2 regions of the Mammaliicoccus vitulinus genome follow, and region 2 is predicted to be linked to the other one. Evidence: riboswitches for the same ligand, from Rfam matches in the RefSeq annotation. Region 2 holds a riboswitch; the other holds the start of a gene.

Region 1 (8,257 bases), 300 kb from region 2:
GCTAACACTTCTTCAAATGTTCTTACATCAATCTGATGATGTTTAACAACTTCTCTATAATAAACGAGTGCTTGGTTCCTTTTAGGCTTTAAGTCTTCAACGATAAACGGCACATCACCGATACCGAGTTTATCACTTGAAGAAAAGAAGGTTTGGTGAGTTGGGTAATTATAAATTGCATCTACTACATTACCTTTTTCAATGACTACTGCATTGATGCCTCTTCTCTTTTGTTCAATTGCAGCACTTAAACCACAAGGACCTCCACCGATTATTAAACTTTCATATTCTTGCATGTACCTTCACTCCTTATAATATCCTCAATCATTATATCAATAAAGAGAGATTAGTAAAATGAATTGATACATAATTTCAGATAAACACACTAGCATGACATCATATATATCAGTTGTTATGAGCATAAAAAAACTGCCAACAAAGATTTTGTCTTTGTTGGCAGTTTAATAGTTAATTGAACATCATGTTATAAAATTATACTTCTTCAGTAACATCAAGAACTTTAAATCCATTTTTAGATAAGTACTTGATAAACTTATCAATATTATTCGATTTTTCTACTTTAATAATCATTCTTCGATACATTTTGTCCGTCTCATCAAATGTTACAAATGAAATCGTATTTAATTTGTGTTTTGCTATAATGCTTGATAGTCGTTTAATTCTACCTTCAGCTTCCACTGATGTAATAGCGATTCTAACACCTTTTTGTTTCATACCAAAAGCTGATTTAAATTGCTCCATTACATCGTATCTTGTAACGATACCTAGAAAATCTTTATCGTCATTGACGACGGCAAGAATTGGGAAATCTTGCAAGTTTAGAAGTGACTCTTCAACAAGTTTATTTTCATTTAAAGAGTGTAAGTCTAAAGTTAAGATTTCTTCAATCAATGTATCATCAATAAATTCATCTCTCGTTACATTTTCTTTTTTAAAGAAATAATGTCTAAAAATACTATATCTTGTAATCATACCAATATACTTTCCATCAGCAACGATTGGTAAACCATCAATCCCGTGATGTTCTAACTTATCCAACGCTGAGTGAATCGTATCTTTCGGATGAGCAATATAACACTTTTCTTTCGATATCATTATATTCGTTAAATACATAAATCCATCCCCTTTAGTTTATGTCTATGGTATTACTAAATTCTGACCTTGAGATAATTCATTGCCAGAAATACCATTTGCTTGTCTGATTTTATCTACGTTTTCAGGTGAACCACTACCGTAATATTGAATAGCGATACGATATAAGTTTTCTTTACCTGTTACAGTGTGTGCTTGTTGTGATTGATTTTGGTTTTGATTACTTTGTGCATTTTGTTCAGTTTGATTATTTGCTGCATCTTGTGCGGCATTTTGAACATCTTCATTTTCAGCATTTTCGTTATATTGATTTACACTATTGTCGCTGTTTTGATTTTGATCAGTTTGATTATTTTGTTCATCTGATCCATTTTCATTCGTGCTATTTTCAGATGAGTTTTCAGATGAATTTTCAGATGATTCACTAGAAGCGTTTGAGTTGTTATTTTTATCTGAATCATTTGATTGCTTATCGCTATCTTCTGATTTCTTCTCTTCATCTTTTTTAGCTCTTTCTTTCTCTGCTTGTTCATCCGCTTTTTTCTTAGTATCACTGTTAGTTTGTTCAGTTTTTTCGGCAATTTCTTTACCATTGTCTTTATTGGTACCATTTAAGTACATGCCAAGGAATATTGCCAGAGCCCCTAAGATAAGAATGGCAGCTATTATCGGTATTAAAGCTTTTTTAAACTTGCTAGAATTACCATCGTCTCCATTATTACCACTCTGTCCACTATTACCACCATTAGGCGGTGTGCCTCCACCGGAAGCTCCTGCAGCACCGGCACCGGCTGCACCTGCAGCACCTACGCCAGCAGCGGCAGCGCCTTTTTTCTTGTTCGATTTATCTTTATTATCATTCTGATTGTTTTCTTGCTTATTTTGATTTTTTTGGTCTTTATGACCTTTATGGGCTGCTGAAGCTGCAGCTCCTGCGCCAACTGCAGCGGCTCCGCCTGCTACTGCTGCGCCTTTTTTCTTGTTCGATTTATCTTTATTATCATTCTGATTGTTTTCTTGCTTATTTTGATTTTTTTGGTCTTTATGACCTTTATGGGCTGCTGAAGCTGCAGCTCCTGCGCCAACTGCAGCGGCTCCGCCTGCTACTGCTGCGCCTTTTTTCTTGTTCGATTTATCTTTATTATCATTCTGATTGTTTTCTTGCTTATTTTGGTTATTTTGATCTTTTTGACCATTATTGGCTGCTGAAGCTGCAGCTCCTGCGCCAACTGCACCGGCTCCGCCTGCTACTGCAGCTTTTTTGCCTTTATTATCATTTTCTGACTTCTGTTGTTCAACCTTTTGTTCAGGTTTGTCAGTTAAAGATTTTTTTGGACGCTTTTTATTATTATCATTATGTTTAGAAGCACCAACACCTGCAGCGGCTCCTGCTGCGCCTATTCCAGCAGCACCAGCTTTATTAGTTGAATCTTGTTTAGGTGTCGCTGGTTCTTCTTTAATTTCTTGTTCTTGCTTCACATCTTCGTTATTCTTCTGTTTATTAGCCTCTTCTTTTCTACGTTGTCTTCTTAATGCACCTCTTGGTGGATACGTTTGTTCGTTTTTACGCTGTTGCTTATTATCTTGTTTTGAATCTTCTACTTCTTTCCGATTAGATTGACTATTATTGTTCGTCTCTTCGGTGTTTACTTCTTCTTTCTTTACCTTGTCTTCAGGTCGTTCTATCGGTTGACGACTCTTTTCAAACTCGTCTTTAAAATTATCTTTAGACAATAAACTCACCTCATCATTATCTTTTTGATTTTAAATATATTGAATTATACTTCATTATATCCCTGTTCAACTTATCAAGTAAAGCAATCCTATTAAAATATTGCATTTAATCTATTTTGATAAGATATTCTTCGTTTAACTTCTTTAATGTTCGGTAATTTTAATAACTTTACATTGTTACAGTTATCACAGCATTTATCTTTTTGATTAACAGATTCATTGAAATATTGCATTAAATAACTTCTTCTACAATAGTTACTTTGAATATAGTTTTTCATATAATGAAATGCAGCTAATTTTTGATCTTGTTCTGCTTGAATTTTATCTTTTAATTGTTCGAAAGGATATAGCTCAAGAAGGAATTTAATATTCGTCGTAACTTCCTCATTTAACTGATACCCTTGTTCGTATAAATTAAGCATATCTAAATCGATTCCATGATCATGTGCCAAGTGATTAAGAATTAATAAATCACGCGACGTAAATAAACTTAATGCTTGTGACGGCTCACCATCTCTCCCCGCTCTACCAACTTCTTGGACATATTTAGAAGGAGATGTTGGCAAATGGTAATGGATAACTGTTCTAACATCTTGTTTGTTTATACCCATGCCGAAAGCACTTGTCGCTACGATTATTTTGATATCATTGTTAATAAACTGTGTTTGAACTGTTGTTCTTTCTTGATAGTCTAAATCACCATGATAAATACCCGTTAAATAACCTTCTTTATATATAATATCAGCTAATTCGTGACATTTTTTCTTTGAAGATACGTAAATGATAGTAGGACCTGATTCTTTTATTTCATTTAATAAAAATTTGTCTTTTTCTTCTTCGCTCTCAAAGTTAAAATGATGATACATAATATTTGAACGATTTAATCCTTCTTTATGTATTTTGAATGTTCTTTTCGTAATTTCTTGTATATCTTCCACCATTTTATCCGTTAATGTTGCCGTTAACGCAATTACTTGAGCATGATTAAAATATTGCGTCACTTTTGAAATGAGTGCATAGTGTGGTCTAAAATCAAATCCCCATTCACTTAAACAGTGCGCTTCATCTAATACGATATATTTAAAATCTATTGATTTGAAATGTTTGAAATTATGCTCTTCATAAATAAACTCTGGACTACAAAATATAAATTGATACTGAGATAAAGATTTAAATATGTCTCGCTTTTCATCAATCGATAATGCTGAATGTATGGCTACCGCATTTTTTTCTCCATTTAATTTCATTTGTACAACTTGATCATCCATTAATGAAATTAAAGGTGATATGATGAGAACCCTACCTCCCGTAATATAAGCTGGTAATTGATAACACAAACTTTTACCTGCACCAGTTGAAAGAATGCTTAATACATCATGACCATCTAGTATATTTTGAACAGTTTCTTCTTGCCCATTTCTAAATGTTTCATATCCAAAATATTGTTTGAGTTTACTGTGTAACATTCAATCCCTCCATTGCATAGATCACATACATTAATTTAATTTCAAAATAAGTGAATTCACCTAATGATTCATAATAATATTTCAAATTTTGATTTGGCTTGTCTTCAAAAACTTTTACAAATCCCAAAAATTTATCATCATCAATGTACTTGTTTTTATCTGTTAAATAACCTTTAATATACATTTCTATGACATGATCATGAATTGTATGCGACTTAACATTTTTTAAGCGTGCTAATGTTTCAATATCGTAAGTTTGATTTAATAATTGATAAGTCGTTAATGTTTGTTGATGTAACTTAGGCATAAATTTAATTTGAGATAAAATTGGGTATTTGTCTTCATTTTGCAGCGTTACTTGTATAAATTGATATTCCTCCACTAAATGCGCTTTTAATTTAATAATAGATATATCTTCTAACAGTGCTATTTGTTCTGTGGTATATGGGGTTTCTCGATAACCTGCTAATAAGTAATGAACATAGATTTCATTAAAAAATTGATTCATATCTTCAAATAAGTGATGAACTTCTGTTATAAATTGATTTTCACTATCATCTTTAATAGATATGTATAATTCTTTTGCCTTGAATTGTATCGTTTTATCATTAATAATGGGTTGATAAGAGAAATGTTCATGTTTTCTCTGGCTAACCATTTGAATTAACAGTAATAAAGTGCCTACTGTTTGTGTGGCTTGATGGTAAAAATAGTCACCTACAATCGGCTTTAAATCTTTATTTATTTGTTGTTCAACAACCTTTTCAAAATCCGCATATTTTAGGTTAGGTAAACAACCATAATATAATTTTAAATGCTCAATCGTAGCATCAAAATATGTTTGGTGCGTTTTCTTCCCAGTTAAAATATTATAAATACTTTTATACGTTTTATTTTCGTGTTTCATAGAAAGGGTTTTCATAATTATGTCTTGCAAATCAGTCACCTCATTTATTATAAAAATGTTGAAAAATATATGTGTTATCACTAAAATAAGTATGTATAATAAGTGTAGCATGTTTTTTAAAGGAGGCGAAAATTTTGGCTAAATACACAATAGTAGATATGGATACATGTATCGCGTGTGGTGCATGTGGAGCAGCTGCCCCCGATATATATGATTATGACGATGAGGGAATCGCCTACGTAATATTAGACGACAATAAGGGAATCGAAGCTGTCCCAGAAGAATTACTCGAAGATATGGAAGATGCTTTCGAAGGTTGTCCAACAGATTCAATTAAAATAGCAGATGAATCGTTTGACGGAGACGCACTTAAATTCGAATAATATAGATTAATAAAGCTTGGGAATCATTCCTTTGCTCATAAAAAAATAACAACTCATTTCACTGATGTATTCAGCTAGAAATGAGTTGTTATTTTTTATGAAATAGCTTGGTATGTTTTAAAATCTTGGAGAGAATTATAAAGATTGTTTGCTATTTATCATGTGAGCTCTGACTTGATAATATCAACGGCTCTATTTATCATGTGGGTCTGACTTGATAATATCAACGGCTCTATTTATCATGTGGAGCCTGACTTGATAAATTCATGGATAAAACGCACGAAGACTCAGAAAATATCATGCTCAAAATAAAGAAACATATCACGCTATTACTGAGAAAATTCAGTAGCGTGATATGTTTTAATTTATTTTATAATTGTTTTGAGTTTATCAAAGATGATTAAGTATATGACTGAAATCACAATACCTTTTATTAAATTGAATGGAATGATACCTGCAGATACAATCATTTTTAAATTATGCGCAAGATCTGCTAAGTTCATGATTTGACCGTATAAAGGTAATAATACAAAATAGTTCATTAAACTCATAAATACAGTCATCAATATGACACCTGTTATTAAACCATAACCCATGAACAGTTTAGATTTTTTAATACGGTAAAAATAGTATGTTGGTATAATTAAACAAACTGAAGCTAAAAAGTTAGCCGTATTTCCGATTGGTTCATGTGATACGATTAAAAAGTTTAATACATTTTTAAATAATGCAACTAATATTCCTGATACTGGGCCAAATGCAAATGTCGCCACAAGTACTGGCACATCGCTGAAATCCATCGTTAAATATGGTGGTAAAAATGGCAATGGAAATTTTAAAAACATTAAAATAAAGCTGATTGCAATAAGCATACTTACAGTGAGTAAGCGTTTTGTTTTGTTATCGTTAGACATATAAACTCCTCCTATTCATCTCGTAAGAATAGGAGGAAAGCAATAGCAAATAAACCTAGCATAAACTAGATCTTTTCCTCCATCTTCTCCCATCCAGACTTTAACTGTCGGCCTTAGATTTTCACTAAGTCAGCCAATGCACATATAAACATATGTATTGGGTCGCGGGCTATAACCGCCGGTATGGAATTACACCAAACCCCGAAGATGAATTTTTATTAAATTTTATTTTTATGATTCATATATTAGCACAATACTAAAAAACTTTCATTAAAACGACTCATAATTTATTTATTTAGGTAAAGTAATTATAAATTTCGTGCCTTTTTCTTGTTCACTTGTCACATTTATCGTACCATCATGAGCATCGACAATCTTTTGTACGATAAACAATCCAAGTCCGGTACCGTGTTTACCTCTTGTACGTGATGCATCCACTTTATAAAATCGATCAAAAATCTGTTCTAAATGTTCTTTCGCAATACCGACTCCTGTATCTTGAACAGTGATTACAAAATCTTCTTCTTGTGTGTCATCGAATATAACGTCAATTGAATCTTTCTGATGCGTATATCTTACAGCATTATCAATTAAATTCGTTAATATTTGCTCGATTCTATCACTATCACCGTACCAATTAATAGCTTCGCCAATATGTTTTACGTTTAAATTCAAGCCATTTTCTCGTGCTTGTGGCAAAAATTTAGTATCTATTTTATTGATGAGCGTCGATATTTCAAATTCATCTAGATGAACTTTAATACCTTCAGCATCCATTTTGGCAACTTCTAATAGTTCGTTAATGAGCCTGCTCAACCTTTTAGACTCATCTAAAATGATAAATAGAAAATCATCTACATCTTTTTTGTCTGTCACTACACCATCAACGATAGCTTCTGTATAACCTTGCAACATGGAAATAGGTGTTCTTAACTCATGTGAAACACTTGCTATAAAGTCTTTTTTCATTTGATCCATATGGTGTTCTTCAGTCATATCTCGAATGATAACAACAATTCCAGATGAACCATCATTTTGTATGCTGTCAATGTATGTTGATATTACAACATAATATTTATGACCTACTTCATACTCAAAGAATTGAGTGTTTTTCTCTTTAAATGTTTCATTTCTTTGAATTGAAATATCTACATGTTGATATTCTTTAACTTCTTTTAAGAATGCATCGGCTTTGGAATTAGATATAATGATTTCATTTTTATCATTTATACCGAGCACACCATCAATCATAGAATTTATAAGTTTTTCTTGAATGTTATTTTTTGATTTAACGTCATCAATATTCGTTCTTATATCTTTACTCATTTTATTAAATGCCAAACCTAGTTCTCCAATTTCGTCACGCGTATAAATAGGAACTTTCTCTGTATAATGACCTTTCGCAACTTTAAAAGCAGCGTGTTTAAGTTGAATGAGCGGTTTAGTAATTCTATTTGAAAGGAAAAATGCAAATACTGTACTGACAACTAATAATATAATTGCAGAAACTAAAATACTGAGCGTCACGACATTTTGAGCTTCTTTAATGGTATTGATATCTTGGAATAAAAATATACCCGCTTCATCTGTTTGAAAAGCTTGCGATGGATAACCTAATAAAATATAGGTGTGCTTTTCACCATTGAATGACAAATTGATTTCTTTTAATACATGTTTATCCTTGTTAAAAACTTTGTCAAAAGCATGATTTGTTCTAATTTCATCAATCATGACATCTTT
Region 2 (8,257 bases):
GATTCCACAATTCTAGATGGAGCTGAAATTGGAGAATATGCATTTATCGGCGCTGGTTCACTAGTACCTCCTGGTAAAAAAATTCCGCCACACACTTTAGCTTTTGGCCGTCCCGCTAAAGTAGTTAGATCATTAACTGAGGAAGATTATAACGAATTAAAAAGAATCAATGATTCATATATAGAAAAAGCTAGACTCTATAAAGAAGATTGATATTACAAAATTAAAAACGCGCCCTTTAAATCTTTCACTTTAAAGGGTGCGTTTTAATTTAAGCTATTTTAAATTTGCTATGCATAATTGGTAATTTCACGATAATATATGCAATGATAATCTCATAAAACATAGAGAAAAATTTCTCAAAGAAGAATACAATATTTTGTGTAAAAATTGTTCCAAATCCTTGCCCACTAAATTGATAATTAACGAGTAAGAAATTATCAATGATATTTAATGCAATGATTGTAACAAATACTGTCCATGACCTTTTTGTAATCATAGCAATCAAAATTGCAAGAATGCCAATTACAATAGGTTCAAAAATAAATAATTGTACGAAGCTGTCTAACGGTTTCCCGAACATATAAAATGCCATATCCCTAAACATTATAATAACTCCTTTATAGTCATTTCTAATAATACAATTATATCATGATAAAACCCTTATAATTATTAAGAAACTTTAAAGATTTATCGCTTTTCTTAACATTAAATTAATATTAATGCATATTGAAACTTTACATTGAATTAGCAATCACTTCATATAATGATGTTATATTGAAACTGTAATCAACGACACTATTTAAAGGAGCATGATCAAATGCATTTCTTTAAAAAACTACTTATATCAATGTTAATACTTACACTTCTTCCACATGCAATGAGTATCGCTGCCGAACCAATTTCACCTACATATGAACAGGTAAATAAGTAAACTCCTTTTAAAGGGGTTATTTTTTGTGTTAGAATTCATTAAATGAATATTTTTACATTATATTCAAAATGTAAACGCTTAACTAATTCATTGTTTCCATGATAAAATATAAGAAATTACATATATCATTAAGGAGGACTTGCTATGCCTGTCGTAAAAGATATTTTTATTGCATTATCTAACAATAAATTCATGAATGAATCAGCTAAGAGAATGGGTCCTGCACTCGGTGCAAACAAGGTAGTAGCGGGAGTTGATATTGATTCAACAATCGAGACAGTTGAAAAATTAAATATGAAGGGAATATCATGTACGTTAGATAATTTAGGAGAATTCGTTACATCTCGTCAAGAAGCATTAGAAGCACAACAAAACATCGTCGAAATTATGCGAAGAAATTATAATGCAAATATTGATGCGCATGTTTCAATCAAACTAACGCAATTAGGCCTCAATATTGATAGAGAATTTGCCTATCAAAATACAAGAGAAATTTTATTAAAAGCACATGAATACGGGAATACATTCGTTAACATAGATGCTGAAAAGTTTGAAGATTTAGTAGGTATTACTGAAATAATTGATAGACTTAAAGGTGAATTTAAAAATGTCGGTACTGTTATCCAAGCTTATTTATACGATTCAATGAATATCATGGAAAAATATTCAGACGTCAGATTACGTTTAGTAAAAGGTGCATATAAAGAAGCTTCACATATTGCATACCAAACTAAAGAAGAAATCGACCAAAATTATATTAAATTAATTGAAAGACGACTGCTAACTGCTAAAGCTTTCACATCCATTGCAACACACGATCATAATATCATTAATCATGTTAAACAATTTGTAAAAGATAATAATATAGATAGAAATTCCTTTGAATTTCAAATGTTATTTGGATTCAGAACAGATTATGCGTATCAAATAGCTAGTGAAGGTTATAACTTCTGTATGTATGTTCCATTCGGGCAAGATTGGTTCGGATATTTCATGAGACGTTTAGCAGAAAGACCACAAAATATTAACTTAATGCTATTAGATATCTTTAATAAGAAAAACAAAGGCAAAATTGCATTTGGAGCAACACTACTAGCTGGTGTTTCTATTTTAATCGTAGGTGGCATCTCATTGTTAAAGAAAAAATAATGCATAAAAGCGACAAACATATGTTTGTCGCTTTTATAATTTATACTTGGCTTTCAATATTTTTAAGCAAGTTAGCCATTTCAATTGTAGCTAATGCAGCATCTCCGCCTTTATTACCTGCTTTAGTACCCGCTCTTTCAATAGCTTGTTCGATTGTTTCAGTAGTAACAACGCCAAAGATAACCGGCACTTCTGTTTCATCGTTTACTTTAGATATGCCTTTAGCCACTTCATTACATACGTAATCATAATGTGTTGTAGCACCACGAATAACACAGCCTAATGTAACAACAGCATCATATTTACCTGACTTAGCTAATTTTTTAGCAACTAATGGAATTTCAAATGCACCTGGAACGTATGCAACATGAATGTTATCTTCTTCTACATTGTGTCGTACTAATGTATCTTTAGCACCATCTAATAAGCGTCCTGTAATAAAATCGTTAAATCTACTCACTACTATTGCTACTTTTAATTCTGATCCGTTCATTTTACCTTCAAAGTTCATTTTAATTTGCCCCATTCTTTTTATAATAAGTGACCCATTTGGTCTTTTTTTGTATTCATATAAGATTCATTTGTTTCATTTGGTTTCATAACGACCGGCACCCTATTTGTAATGCTAATACCGAGCTCTTCAATTTGATTAAATTTATCAGGATTATTGCTGATAAGTTGTATTTCTTCTATATTAAAGTATTTCAATATTTGACTAGCTTCAGTATAATCTCTTAAATCCGCTTCAAACCCTAAAGCTTTATTAGCAGATATCGTATCGTAACCTTGTTCAATTAATTCATACGCTTTAAGCTTGTTAATCAATCCTATACCGCGACCTTCTTGAGGTAGATATAAAATCATACCACCGTGTTCTTGTATATATTTCATAGAATATTCTAATTGTTCACCACAATCACATCTCGCACTATGGAAAATATCTCCTGTTACACATTCAGAATGTATGCGAACATTCATACCATTTTCTATTTTGCCAGCACTTATCGCTAAATATTCCTTTTGATCTAATTCAGATGTAAAACCATACATATCAAATTCACCGAAAGCTGTTGGTAATTGAACTTTTGATTCGAATTTTATAATTTGATCATTTCTTTTTCTGAATTGTACGAGTGCTTCTATCGTAATCATTTTTAATTGATGTTTAAGTTTAAATTGATATAAATCTTCTCTTTTAGCCATTGTGCCATCATCATTCATAATTTCACAAATAGCGCCAGCAGGTTTAGCACCTGATAATTTTGCTAAATCAACACATGCTTCAGTATGCCCTACTCTTTCAAGCACACCATTATCTTGAGCGATTAATGGAAAAACATGTCCAGGTTTCACAAATGCACTTGGTGACGTTTCTTCAATAAGACCTTTTATAGTGTCGGTTCTTTCAAAAGCACTTATACCTGTTGTAGAAGACACATGGTCAACACTTACAGTAAATGCTGTCTTAAACTTATCTCCTGTTTCAGTCATTAAGTTTAAATTTAATTGTTCAGCTATGCCTCGGCTGACAGGCGCACATATTAACCCTCTAGCATGAGTAGCCATAAAATTAATTGTATCTGCTGTTAAATATTCAGATATTGCTATAAGGTCACCTTCATTTTCTCTATCTTCATCATCTACTACAATGATTGGTTTACCGTGCTTTAATTCTTCTATAGCATCTTCAACATTATCAAACATTATAAAGCCTCCTAAAATCCTAGATTTAATAATTTCTCTTGTGATAAATTCGAGTTATTTTGATGCGTTATTTTTTGGACATATTTAAACAATAAATCTGTTTCGATATGGACTTCATCACCTTGTTTTTTATGAACAAAAACGGTACGCTCTCTTGTCTCAGGTATTAAATGAATTTCAAATTTGTGCTGATACAATTTAAATATCGTTAAACTAACGCCATCAACTGTTATAGAACCTTTATCAATCATTTGTCCTAACAATTGTGCGTCAGTTGCTATTTCAATTATCCATTCATCTTTTCTTTTAGAGATATGTTTTATGACACCTTTACCATCTACATGACCACTTACAAAATGACCACCAAATCTACCATTAGCTAACATCGCTCTTTCAAGGTTTACTTTATCATTTGTTTTTAAGTGCTCTAAATATGTGACAGAGATTGTACCTGTAATAACTTCTACTTTAAATATTGATGCTTGTCTTTCAGTAACTGTTAAGCAAACGCCGTTTATTGCTACTGAATCACCAAGAGATAAATCATCAGTTATTTCAGGAGCTTCAATTATTAAAGTCTTAACACCACTTTGTGTCGTTGCGTTTTTTATTACACCAACTGTTTCGATTATTCCTGTGAACATCTTGTCACTTCTTTCTTAAAATTATTTTAAGATCTCCACCAATGATTTCTGTTGATATAATTTTAAATAACTTGCTATTGGATAATGGGTAAACATCATCTGTTCGATAATATTGATATTTCCCTTGACCACCAATCATTTTCGGGGCTTGATAAATAATCAATTGGTCTACTAAATCTTGTTCGATAAATTCACTTACAAGTTTTGGCCCTGCTTCTACCATAACTTGTGCATATCCAGCATCATATAAATGTTTTAGAACATTTTTTAGATTCGATAAATCTTTATGAACAACTTCGATGTTTTGGTTTTCTTTCACTTCAAAATCGGAACCTTCTGTTATCACAACTACAGGATTATCATGATCTTTAAAGATATCCAAGTTGTCATCAAATTCTGATTGACGTGTTAAGACGAAACGTTTTGGTTCTTTTAACCCTTTACTTCTAGTAGTTAATAAAGGATTATCTATTCGAACCGTCATACCACCAGTCATGATGGCATCATGTTGACTTCTTAGTTTCAAAACATCTTGTTTCACTTCTTTAGAAGTAATCCATTTACTTTCGTTGTTATCAGTTGCTACTTTCCCATCTAAACTTGTAGAAACTTTTACTGTTATATGAGGTAATTTCGTTTCTTGCTGATGAAAAAAGTCATTGTATAAAGCTTGTGCTCTTTCCGTTGGTTCGTAAGTTACTTCAATGCCGGCTTCTTGTAACATATCGTGTCCACTGTATTTAAGAGAACCATCTTTTACTGCATATACTACTGAAGTAATACCACTATCTATAATTGCTTTAGAACATGGTGGTGTTAAGCCATAATGCGAACAAGGTTCTAACGACACATATATTGTTGCATCAGTTGCTTCAGCACCTGCCATTTTTAAAGCTTGTATTTCTGCGTGAGCTTCACCCTTTTTTAAATGTGCACCGAATCCAATAATTCTATTATTTTTAACGATTACAGCTCCTACTGAAGGGTTCGTTGCGGTCTGACCTTGCAAACGTTCTGCTAAGTCTATAGCAAAATCTAAATATTGATTCATTTAACTTCCTCCTAAAATTAAAAAAAACCACCAAAAAATTAATTTTTTCGGTGGTTGGGAGTAAAAAATGTATCAAGAAATAAGCCTTTATGATTAAAGACATTAACATTTTAATATAACGAAATAAACGTATAAATACGCTGTCGTTTATTCTTTCTCCCATCCAGACTATACTGTCGGCTTCAGAATTACACTGAATCAGCCATAAACAAAATTTCATTTATGGGTCGCGGGCTTTAATACCGCCGGTTGGGAATTTCACCCTGCCCCGAAAGAATATCTTATTTAATTATATGCATCAGTAATCACTGATGTAGTCATTCTATACCATTTAACTAAGAATTACAAATGAAGATTCTTATATATTTATTTCTTTTTAGATTGAATCTTTTGAGTATTTTTTCTTTCTTTTAATTCAATATATAAATCATTTACTGCTCTAACCGATTGATCTACTAATAATGAAACACCATTCGCATCAAAGTTTACCCCACTCGTTAATTGACCTATTACTTTTAAATTAGGCATTGTGCCAAACTTCGGACTGATAACTTCATTTGAATATGGTAATACAAGAATGCCTCCAAATGGATGCGCAGCAATTATTTGTTTGTTTTCTAAACCTTTTATAAAATGTTCATCTTCACTTAACTCTGATAAATTCTTTTTCGGTCCTGTCGCATTGATCACATAATGGTAACGATCTTCTTTTTCTATACCTTTATATTTCAATCTAAATTTACCATAGTATTTTCGCACATTTTCCAAACCTTCTTTGACGACAATATCACCATTTTCAATCCATTCAATTAATTGTTTAGCTGAAGATTGAGGCATAGGATTAGTATTGCGCTTGAAATGTTGGCCATATTTTTCTAAAAATATCGTTTTATCATCAATGGTCATGGCATTCCAAATTGGAATCATATGATGTTTTACTTCTTCAACGAAAGATTGAAAATGCCCTACTTCATCTTCGTGTTTCAAATCATATTTCAGATTATAAACATTATCTTTCTTAAATCGGTACAGCATCTTATGCAAGTTAATATTTTGATAATTGCATTCTTTTTCAAATAATTTTTCTACTTCTTTTAAAGGCGCCATACCTTTATGCGTTTTTTGCAATTTCTCAATAGATTTGTCGTTAATATATTTCAGATTAATTTCATGTTTAATACCACGTACAGTAGGAAATTGTGCACTTCTAGATGTCACCACAATAGGTAATCGTTTATGATTCTCCATAACATATCTAATGACATCTATAGAACTTAGTCCTGTACCTAAAATTGCGATATCATCTTTTTCTTTCACATTACGTAAAGCTTGAGTAGTTGGATAAGGTGATTCAATATACCCTTCTATCCCTGATAAACCGTATGGATCTTTGTAAGGTAACATGCCCATTGTTAAAAATACATAATCATATTTTTGACAAACCGCTTCATCATCTTCTATATAACAAACATCTATTTTATATTGTCCACGTTCATCTTTAATTTCTTCTACATAACAACTATCTACTTTATGTTTATGAACAAAAATATTATCATGCTTATCCAATAAATCATTTAAGATAGATTTCATATAATGACCAAATACTAATCTAGGTAAATATTTAGCTTTACCATAATCAAATTCATCATTTTTCTTATACCATTTCTTAAAATCTTTTTCATTATTTGGATTTAAAGACATTTGATTTGCAGGTAAATTAATCAATAATCTATCACTGTCATTTTGAAATGGCTTCCCCATTCCCATATCTTCAGCACTATCAAAAATATCTACAGTTATATTTTTAAATTTTTTATGCTTGGATAATTGATTGAGCGTACTAACGCCTGCTGTTCCCATACCAATAATTGCAACTTTCAAATTAATCGCCTCCATAATTTAAAACGTATGATATGCAAAATTAAGCATATACAAAAAATGAACTCACAAACAAAAATCTCTCTTTATATAAATTTATCATAATTTTGATTCGCATAATCGCGCATTTACGTAAATATTCCTTTTTTCAAATAACGATAAACATAATGATCGTGTTGGGAGTAGCTTTTATAATTATGCAACAAATATGTTATAATTGTAAGCGTTAATATTTTGAATTTTTGAAAAAGGAGAAGTGTTATGTTATCTATACAAGATTTGACTAAAGTTTATCGTGGCGGTAAAAAAGCTGTAAACAGTATCAACATGGAAGTTGAAACTGGGGAATTTATAGCATTTATCGGCACTAGTGGTAGCGGGAAAACTACTGCATTAAGAATGATCAACCGTATGATAGAACCTACGAGTGGTACTATCACGTTAAACGGAAAAGATTTAAGTAAAATGAACTCAGTGAATTTAAGAAGAAATATAGGTTATGTTATCCAACAAATCGGATTAATGCCTCATATGACCATTCGTGAAAATATCGTTTTAGTTCCGAAACTACTTAAATGGCGTAAGGAAGATAAAGAGAAAAAAGCAAAAGAACTTATTAAACTCGTTGACTTGCCTGAGTCTTATTTAGATTTATATCCTACTCAATTATCTGGGGGTCAACAACAACGTATTGGTGTTGTAAGAGCTTTGGCTGCTGACCAAGATATCATTTTAATGGATGAACCATTTGGGGCTTTAGACCCTATTACAAGAGACACGTTGCAAGACCTTGTTAAAACATTGCAACAAAAATTAGGCAAAACGATTATATTTGTAACACATGATATGGATGAAGCGATTAAATTAGCTGACAGGATTTGCATTATGTCTGAAGGT

What was found. A riboswitch is a leader RNA that binds a small molecule or an ion and turns the genes downstream of it on or off. The one in region 2 is predicted to bind FMN.
Region 1: another riboswitch for FMN. It lies ahead of PYW35_RS06530 (ECF transporter S component); the one in region 2 lies ahead of ribD (bifunctional diaminohydroxyphosphoribosylaminopyrimidine deaminase/5-amino-6-(5-phosphoribosylamino)uracil reductase RibD).

Annotation. Positions count from the first base shown of each region.
Region 1 covers NZ_CP118974.1:1,283,557-1,291,813, reverse strand. Annotated here, with positions in the region: gene PYW35_RS06560 (YpdA family putative bacillithiol disulfide reductase) at 1-296, opposite strand, end outside; gene PYW35_RS06555 (CBS domain-containing protein) at 493-1,134, opposite strand; gene PYW35_RS06550 (LysM peptidoglycan-binding domain-containing protein) at 1,159-2,847, opposite strand; gene PYW35_RS06545 (RecQ family ATP-dependent DNA helicase) at 2,940-4,313, opposite strand; gene PYW35_RS06540 (helix-turn-helix domain-containing protein) at 4,300-5,259, opposite strand; gene PYW35_RS06535 (ferredoxin) at 5,355-5,603, shown strand; gene PYW35_RS06530 (ECF transporter S component) at 5,969-6,517, opposite strand; FMN riboswitch at 6,595-6,730, opposite strand; gene PYW35_RS06525 (ATP-binding protein) at 6,809-8,257, opposite strand, start outside.
Region 2 covers NZ_CP118974.1:984,803-993,059, reverse strand. Annotated here, with positions in the region: gene PYW35_RS05070 (gamma carbonic anhydrase) at 1-213, shown strand, start outside; gene PYW35_RS05065 (hypothetical protein) at 272-607, opposite strand; gene PYW35_RS05060 (proline dehydrogenase family protein) at 1,079-2,083, shown strand; gene ribH (6,7-dimethyl-8-ribityllumazine synthase) at 2,124-2,594, opposite strand; gene ribB (3,4-dihydroxy-2-butanone-4-phosphate synthase) at 2,615-3,790, opposite strand; gene PYW35_RS05045 (riboflavin synthase) at 3,799-4,431, opposite strand; gene ribD (bifunctional diaminohydroxyphosphoribosylaminopyrimidine deaminase/5-amino-6-(5-phosphoribosylamino)uracil reductase RibD) at 4,436-5,482, opposite strand; FMN riboswitch at 5,630-5,762, opposite strand; gene PYW35_RS05035 (FAD/NAD(P)-binding protein) at 5,849-7,363, opposite strand; gene PYW35_RS05030 (betaine/proline/choline family ABC transporter ATP-binding protein) at 7,622-8,257, shown strand, end outside.